One region of the Bacillus sp. Brlt_9 genome, then DNA from elsewhere that is predicted to be linked to it. Evidence: riboswitches for the same ligand, from Rfam matches in the RefSeq annotation. Region 1 holds a riboswitch; each other region holds the start of a gene.
The links. A riboswitch is a leader RNA that binds a small molecule or an ion and turns the genes downstream of it on or off. The one in region 1 is predicted to bind S-adenosylmethionine.
Positions count from the first base shown of each region.

Region 2: linked by a shared signal. The riboswitch ahead of VF726_RS01535 (YezD family protein) and the one ahead of VF726_RS21600 (ECF-type riboflavin transporter substrate-binding protein) in region 1 are both predicted to bind S-adenosylmethionine.
Region 3: linked by a shared signal. The riboswitch ahead of mtnK (S-methyl-5-thioribose kinase) and the one ahead of VF726_RS21600 (ECF-type riboflavin transporter substrate-binding protein) in region 1 are both predicted to bind S-adenosylmethionine.
Region 4: linked by a shared signal. The riboswitch ahead of VF726_RS18035 (hypothetical protein) and the one ahead of VF726_RS21600 (ECF-type riboflavin transporter substrate-binding protein) in region 1 are both predicted to bind S-adenosylmethionine.

Region 1 covers NZ_JAYJLO010000005.1:306,622-308,826, forward strand. The annotation lists gene VF726_RS21595 (ABC transporter ATP-binding protein) at 1-292, opposite strand, end outside; gene VF726_RS21600 (ECF-type riboflavin transporter substrate-binding protein) at 303-851, opposite strand; SAM riboswitch class I at 991-1,106, opposite strand; gene VF726_RS21605 (aspartate/glutamate racemase family protein) at 1,260-1,940, shown strand; gene VF726_RS21610 (macrolide family glycosyltransferase) at 1,990-2,205, opposite strand, start outside.
Region 2 covers NZ_JAYJLO010000001.1:280,214-282,418, forward strand. The annotation lists gene lysA (diaminopimelate decarboxylase) at 1-853, shown strand, start outside; SAM riboswitch class I at 971-1,079, shown strand; gene VF726_RS01535 (YezD family protein) at 1,152-1,295, shown strand; gene VF726_RS01540 (phosphoadenylyl-sulfate reductase) at 1,382-2,086, shown strand; gene sat (sulfate adenylyltransferase) at 2,125-2,205, shown strand, end outside.
Region 3 covers NZ_JAYJLO010000002.1:785,737-787,941, forward strand. The annotation lists gene VF726_RS10430 (carbon-nitrogen family hydrolase) at 1-603, shown strand, start outside; SAM riboswitch class I at 676-817, shown strand; gene mtnK (S-methyl-5-thioribose kinase) at 909-2,090, shown strand; gene mtnA (S-methyl-5-thioribose-1-phosphate isomerase) at 2,087-2,205, shown strand, end outside.
Region 4 covers NZ_JAYJLO010000004.1:302,919-305,123, reverse strand. The annotation lists gene VF726_RS18045 (YwiC-like family protein) at 1-646, shown strand, start outside; gene VF726_RS18040 (hypothetical protein) at 679-870, opposite strand; SAM riboswitch class I at 993-1,091, shown strand; gene VF726_RS18035 (hypothetical protein) at 1,192-1,449, shown strand; gene VF726_RS18030 (SWIM zinc finger family protein) at 1,702-2,091, shown strand; gene VF726_RS18025 (NAD(P)H-dependent oxidoreductase) at 2,114-2,205, shown strand, end outside.

The DNA of each region.
Region 1 (2,205 bases):
ATTGAGCGTCTTGATCTTGTAAAATTGTTCCTACCTGTTTACTTTGTTCAAAAATACTCCCTTTCCTCGGATCTTTTCCCGCAATAGAAATAGTTCCAGTACTACTCCCTTCATAAGAAAAGGGGATTAGCCCATTGATACAATGAGCTAACGTTGATTTTCCTGAACCACTACGCCCAGCAATTAATACTTTTTCCCCAGGATATATATGAAACGTTATGTCTTTTACAGTAGGCTGCGCCGCATGCTTATATTGAAAGCTGAATTGTTCAAAAGAAATAATTGGTTGCATGTTAACATCCCTACTTTTCAATTTTTAAATGTCTATGTTTTTTATTAGATTTAGCTAGGCCTATCGTAATTGGCAATCCAAGAACTAAAAATACGATAACATCAGCAATTGTTGCACCTAATACTTGTATTACAATTTTGTCAAACGGTTCTCCCATGACGATAATATCGAATGCACCCGCAAATATGATAGCAATGACGATACCAAGTAACCCAGTAATAGCTAAATAAGAAATATCGCCTTTATTATACGTCCCGTTTTTCACACTAAAGCCAATTCTTTTTTGAATGAGCCCCATTGCAAAACCGATAATGCCTGAACTAATAACCCATCCCCACCAAATACCCCATCCAGCGATTGTATCTGTTACGGTATGACCGATAAGTCCTATTAACAGTCCTGCCACCGGACCGAATAACGCTCCAAAAACGGTTAAAATAGCTAATGCAGGTTTAATAAATGTATTTGGTGCTATAGAAAAGCCCCAAAGTCCTAATATGCCGTATAATGCTGCTCCAATTCCGATTGCTACTACTAACTTTGTTGATAATTTGTTCATTACAATTCCCCTCTCATATTAGTCAACTTTTATTACTCTATATTTATTTTGAAAATGAATTATGCATCTACACTCCCTTTCTATCCAACAAAAAATGACCTCTTACATAAGAGGTCATTTTCTTTCACGTTCAAGAATCCTCTTATCTTCCAAAAAACACATCGTGTCCTCTGCGGAATTAGCACCTTCCTATAAAATTACATAGGGGTTGCTGAGGTTTCATAGGGCCGTTCCCTCCACCTCTCTGGATAAGTATTAATTTGTAATTCGTATTATGGCATTAAGATGAATAAATTTCAATACTTTTCTAACTATTTTTATTTTTCGTTTAACAGCACATTTAAATCATTGTATTCTTATCGGAATTATGAAATAATAAATTCAACATAGTTACGGGAGGAATGTACGATGAAAGTAATCGGTTTAATTGGTGGACTAAGTTGGGAATCTACATCATTATACTATAAACATATTAATACACTTACACTCTCTCAATATGATCAAAATGCAAAGCTTGTTTTATATAGTATGGACTTTGGTGAGGTAACTACTTTATTACAAAATCATCAATATGAAGAAGTGAAAAATGAATTAGTCGCAGTTGCAAAAAAGGTTGAAAAATCTGGGGCTGAATGTTTATTAATGTGTTCCAATACGGTTCATTTATTTGCTGAAGAAGTAGAAAATGCAATATCCATTCCACTTCTTCACATCGGTGATGTAAGTGCTAAAGAAATGGTAGACCAGAATATAAAGCGTATCGGACTATTAGGTACGAAACAAACGATGGAACAAGACTTCTACAAATCACGTCTAGCGAACTATAACATTGAGACAATCATTCCAAATGAAGAGGAAAGAAGTTTTATCCATCATGTTATTTTAAATGAATTAAGTAAAGGGATTATTTCAGAATTATCAAAAGAAAAGCTATTAAAAATTACAAAATCATTAATTCAAAATGGCGCAGAAGGTATACTGCTAGGCTGCACTGAAATACCATTGCTCATTTCCCAAAAGGATATTACTGTACCTGTTTTTGATACCGCTTTTTTACATGCGAATACTGCTGTGCAGTTTGCAGGATAATATTATAAAAGCATAAAGGTAGAGCCTCTATGCTTTTATATCGTCTACACTATTTATTTAAAAGAGATTTTATCACTGCAATTGCTTCTTTTGAACCACCACATTCTAAAAAACTATCATTCAGTTTTCGTATTCCATGCTTATACTTTTCATTTGAAAGAACATCTGATACCGCTTCTTTTAACGTTCGCACATTAACATTCTCTTTCAATAACCGATGGGCTGCTTCCAGCTCAGTTAATCGTTGTGCTATCATTGGCTGGTC
Region 2 (2,205 bases), on a different contig from region 1:
TGTAACGCCTGGAGTAGAGGCGCACACACATGAATATATTACAACAGGTCAAGATGATTCGAAATTTGGATTTGGTGTGTCAAATGGTCAAGCGATGCAGGCAATTGAGCTTGCTTTACAAAAATCAAATTATAACGTGCTAGGAATTCATTCACATATCGGATCACAAATATTTGAAACGGCCGGTTTTGTGCGAGCGATTGAAGTTCTTCATCAATTTTTAGAAGAAGTGAGAGAGCGAACAAATTATGTAGTAAAAGTGCTAAATGTGGGCGGAGGATTCGGAATACGCTACACAGAATCAGATACGCCATTAACTCTTGAGACATATGTGCGAGCGGTAACAAGTGCAGTGAGAGAACAATTTACAGTATGTAATTATCCCTTGCCAGAAATATGGGTTGAACCAGGCCGTAGCATTGTAGGTGATGCTGGAACGACACTTTATACAGTCGGATCTGTGAAGGACATTCCTGGTATTCGGAAATATGTATCAGTGGATGGTGGGATGACTGATAATTTAAGACCTGCTTTATATAACGCTCGTTATGAAGCGATGTTAGCGAATCGAGGGAACGATGAGAACGAGGAAGTTGTTTCGATTGCAGGGAAATGTTGTGAGAGTGGAGATATGTTAATTTGGGATATCACTTTACCGAAAGTTGCTACTGCCGATTTATTAGCAATTTCTTGTACAGGGGCATACGGGTACTCGATGGCGAATAATTATAACAGGATTCGTAGACCAGCTGTTGTCTTCGCGAAAGGTGGCACATCACAAATTGTTGTAGAGCGCGAAACATATGAAAATATTATTGGGAACGATCGCATACGTATTAAAGAATTAGTTTAAATGAGGAAAAAGGAGTTGTTCAGATGGGCAATTCCTTTTTTGTAAAATAAAATAATTAAAATATATCGGAAAACTAGGATTGAAAAAAATCTGAATTGTGATAAAATACAAATACAAAGCTTATCAAGAGAAGCGGAGGGAACTGGCCCGACGAAGCTCGGCAACCTGCTTATAGAAAGCAAGGTGCTAAATCCAGCAAAATGGAATCCATTTTGAAAGATAAGGTAAAATATATTACCGAACAGTCTTTTCGAAATGGGAAAGATTTTTTTTATGAATAAAAAGGGGGGCTGTTCGCGTGAGCGTACGGGAACATTTTGAGGAAGTATCTGAGAAGATTCAAGCGATGCTTGCTGATATGAAATATGGTTCAATTACAATTGTTGTGCAAGATGGGAAAGTCATTCAATTAGAGAAAAGTGAAAAAGTACGTTTAAAGTAAAAAGCGCTGACTAGAAAAACTAGAGGCGGTTTTAACCTATATCATTAGGTTAAAACCGTCTTTTTGCTTTTACAGGGGGAAAGAACATGTTGACGTATGAAACGTGGGAAGAAAATAACATTTCATTTTCAGAAGAAGATGAAACGAAAGGCGCGCTATCTGTATTAAGTTGGGCTTATAAAGAATATAAAAGTGAAATTGTATACGCATGTAGCTTCGGAGTGGAAGGGATGGTACTGCTGCACCTTATAAACCAAGTAAATCCATCTGCTAAAGTTGTATTTTTAGATACAAATGTTCATTTTCAAGAAACGTATGAATTAATCCAAAAAGTGCGGGAACGATTTCCTTCATTAAATATTATAGAACAACAGCCGGAACTTACACTTGATGAACAAGCGAAGTTGCATGGTGAGAAATTATGGGAAAGTAATCCGAATCTCTGTTGTAAAATTAGAAAAATTTTACCGTTAGAAAAATCATTAGCACCGGAAAAAGCGTGGATATCGGGCTTAAGGAGGGAACAATCAGAAACACGTAAGCATACAAAGTTTATAAATCAAGATCATCGCTTTCAATCTATTAAAGTTTGTCCGCTCATTCATTGGACGTGGAAAGAGGTATGGCGATATGTATACAAGCATAGCTTGCCGTATAACCCATTACATGATATTGGATATCCAAGTATTGGGTGTGAGAAGTGTACGTTACCTGTAGGTGAGGATGGCGATTCGAGAGATGGTAGATGGGCCGGGAAAGTGAAAACTGAATGTGGTCTACATTATCAATAAGATGAATCTTGAAATAAAACTAAGAGGGGATATAGAAAATGAGTACAGTAAACGAATTAGTAAATCTTATAGATGAGACATATGACGTATCACAAATTGAAAAAGAAATTGGGCTAGAC
Region 3 (2,205 bases), on a different contig from region 1:
GGATTGGAAACGAAAGAAAAGCTGAAAGAATGGTCGAAACAATATGGTGTACATATTGTCGGTGGTTCTATTGCGAAGCAAACAGAGCAAGGTGTTACAAATACAATGTATGTGGTAAACAAGGAAGGAGAACTAGTCAAAGAATATAGTAAAGTGCATTTATTTCAGCTTATGGATGAACATAAATATTTAATAGCTGGAAATAGTACAGGTGAATTTAAGCTAGATAATGTAGAGTGCGCCGGCACAATTTGTTATGACATTCGCTTTCCAGAATGGATGCGCGTTCATACTGCGAAAGGTGCAAAAGTTTTATTTGTTGTAGCAGAATGGCCATTGGTTCGTTTAGCACATTGGCGTTTGCTATTACAAGCAAGAGCAGTTGAAAATCAATGTTATGTTGTTGCATGTAATAGGACAGGAAAGGATCCGAATAATGAGTTTGCCGGTCATTCTTTAATTGTCGATCCTTGGGGCGAAGTTGTTGTAGAAGCGAATGAAGAAGAATCAATTTTATTTGGAGAGCTTCATTTTGAAAAAATTAAAGAAGTACGAAAAGGAATTCCAGTTTTTGCAGATCGTCGTCCAGAATTATACAAATAAAATGTTGACAAGTGATTTTTATTCTTGGTATAGTCTTCAACATAAAGTTAAAAATTCAAAAAAATTATAAAACTCTTATCAAGAGCAGGTGGAGGGATTTGGCCCGATGAAGCCCAGCAACCGACCGTAATACCATTGTGAAATGGGGCGTTTATTTACGCCAAAAGGCACGGTGCTAATTCCAGCAGAAAGTTTACTTTCTGGCAGATAAGAGGGGAGAAGATAAACTTCAAACCTCTTTCTTAGTGGAAAGAGGTTTTTCTACGTCAGAAAAACCTCTGAATTAAAAAAAGGGGGAGAAGACGATGGGATATTATTCATTAACTGAAACGACAGCTATACAATATGCGAAAGAACATGGTTATTTTGAAAAGAAAGCAAATGTAGTTTGTCATGAAATTGGAGATGGAAATTTAAATTACGTGTTCAAATTAGGTGATGGAGAGAAGTCTATTATAATAAAACAAGCATTGCCATATGCGAAAGTAGTTGGTGAGAGCTGGCCATTGTCTATAAAAAGAGCGACGATTGAAAGTAAAGCATTACAAATTTTTGCGAAGTATGTGCCGGAATACGTGCCGGTAGTGTACAGTCATGATGAAGAGTTAGCAGTAACAGTAATAGAAGACTTATCAAGGCTAACAATTGCTAGAAAAGGATTAATAGATGGAGAAGAGTACCCACTTTTATCCCAACATATTGGTCGTTTTCTAGCACATGTGTTGTTTTATACTTCAGACTTCGGGTTAGAGTCAGAAGAGAAAAGGGTACTAGAAGGTACATTTGTAAACCCGGACCTTTGCAAAATTACAGAAGATTTAGTGTTTACAGATCCGTTTGGCCATTACGATACGAATGATTATGAGCCAGAGTTACAACTAGCAGTTGATGAATTGTGGAGTGACAAAACTTTAAAGTTAAAAGTCGCACAGTATAAATATAAATTTTTAACGAGAAAAGAAGCGCTTATTCATGGTGATTTACATACTGGTAGTATTTTTTCATCGCCTTCTGAAACGAACGTGATTGATCCGGAATTTGCAACATATGGCCCATTTGGATTTGATCTTGGTCAATTTATTGCCAATTTATTATTAAATGCGTTATCACGTGAAGAGGAAAAAAGAAATGTGCTATTTTTCCATATTGAGAAAACATGGAGTTATTTTGTAGAAGCTTTTACGAAGTTATGGATTGGAGAAGGTGTAGAAGCATATACGAAAGAGAAACAATGGTTGCCGATTATTTTGCAAAATATTTTTACGGATGCTGTTGGATTCGCTGGATGTGAGCTTATCCGTAGAACAATTGGTTTAGCGCATGTAGCTGATTTAGATGAAATAGCAAATAAAGAAACGAGAATTCAAGCGAAGAAACATGCACTATCCTTAGGGAAAGAACTAATAAAATATGAATCTAAGGGTGCTGATATTCAACTGTTTCGAACATTATTTCAACGGACAGTTTCTGGAGGCGTAAAAGCATGAGTACAATTGTTACTATTCCGAGGTCTGTCAGTTGGAAAGGTGATGCCATTGCAGTATTAAATCAAACAAAGTTACCGCACAGCACAGAATACAAAACATTAACGACGATTGAAGA
Region 4 (2,205 bases), on a different contig from region 1:
GAAACCTACTATGTATCATATTCCATTGTTTTTAGCTTGGTTCTTTATCTATTTAGCTACGTATCCATTTCTTACGTACATAAAGCAAAGACGAAAAAAAGAGTTTTTACATGCTGCAATTGTATATTTTATCATCGCATTTATATTTGGGGTGGTTTCTCTATTATATGAATGGCGCATTCTTTTATTCGTAGCAGTAATGATCCCATTATTTATAGTAAATATGTATTACGCTCGTCAAAAAAATGAAAGAGCGTTACTAAATGATATTAGTGCGATTATTGTTTTCTGTATTGGCGGTTTAGTTAGTTATTATTTTTCAATGAAACTTATAGATAAAACAGCATTATTTATTGCGCTTATATCATTTTTATATTTTTTAGGAAGTACGTTTTATGTGAAAACGATGATTCGTGAGAAAAATAACCCGAAGTATCGTTTTATATCATGGGGTTATCATATTCTATTAACAATCATTGTATTTGCTATCAATCCGTGGTGCGCCCTTATTTTTATACCGAGTGTCATTCGAGCCATTATGTTGTACGGCAAAAAGATTTCTATTATAAAAGTAGGTATTTTAGAAATTGCTAATTCTGTATATTTTTTAATCATCACGGTAATAATTATGAAGTATGCCATTTGAAAAAGCTTCCCACCTTATGATGGGAAGCTTTTTCAATCTTGTTCTAAAATGTGAACGGTGTAATCACAGCGTTGAATAGCTTGTTCGATCGCATAAAGGGATTGTTCAATACGTGCGCGATTAAAATCTTTTTCAACAGTTTGTAGTGCTGCTTCTAAACAATGTTTTGCTTCTTGTAATGATTGAAATGAATCTTGTACATATCCGCGAGCATTTTCGTGCATTTCATAATCCTCCTTGCATATTCATATATGTATAGTATGAGCAGTAAAGAAGAAAATATTATTTGTTATATTTGTTTGACAATTAAAATGAAATTACGTATAGTAAGAATTAAGTGAATATTTTCTTATCCAGAGAGGTGGAGGGACTGGCCCGATGAAACCCAGCAACCGCGATGCAGGTGCTAATTCCAGCAGAACATATTTGTTCTGGGAGATAAGACGAAGATATATACGTAACTTCTTCTTATCGGAGAGGTTTTTTTATTGCAAAAAAACCGATTACGAAAATTTATATTAAGAAGAAAGGGGTTGCGAAGTACTGTGACACTCGAAAAATACGTAAAACTGCGTAGTACAGTTTATGAATATATGATAGAGCAAGATAAGCCAATATCATTGTTAGATATTCAAGAACATATCGTTTCGCATCATGAAGGAAAATTCACGAAAAAGATGTTACATCAATTTTATTTGTCAAGACTATTAGATGAACTGAAACTGGATGGGAAAATTACATTAGCTGATGAATATCTCTATAATGAAAAAGGGGTATTTTATAAGGCGAGAAAAGGGAGCTAAGCTCTCTTTTTTTTGAAGTATGTAGAGTAAAAGACTGCTTAAGCAGCCTGATACAGGGAATGGTGTTGAGTGTGTAGTGTCAAAGATTGAATGTGCCTGAAAGAGGCACTTCATATCGGCTGCAAATGAAAAGAGACACCTTCGCCGAATAGGTGTCAGTCGTTTGTCATATAGACTTGCTATTTGACAGTTATTAGAATAACATGCAGTGGCTCTAGAAGTCAAAAGGGAATTAAAGGAAGAGGTGTTTTTATGTACGCTTACTTATTAAAAGAGTTATATAGGTATATTCCGAAACACATTATTGATAGAGGTTATGAATATTATGAAGAAGGACATGTAGAAGATGTTGAAATACATAATAATAAAGTATTTGCGTTTGTGACTGGTAATGCAGGAAATTATGAAGTAGTGATAGAACTCGAGGATTTTTCGGAAAGTAGCTGCGAGTGTCCATATGAAAACTATTGTAAGCATATGGCGGCAGTTGTTTATGATATTCAAAGTGCTGGTGAGAGTACGGTGAAAGAGAAACTGAAAGATTTAGACAAGGAAGAGTTACTTACCGTATTAAATCGTTTATTACAAAGCTCAAAAAACGTGCAAATTGTAGAAAAGATGTTAAATAAGGGGAAACTTTAACTATAGAGGGAGTTGTTTTGTAGTGAATGTACTAATTGTATACGCTCATCCTAGTACTTCCAGTTTTAACGCAGCGATATTAAAGCATGTGCAAAAAGGATTACAAGAAACAAA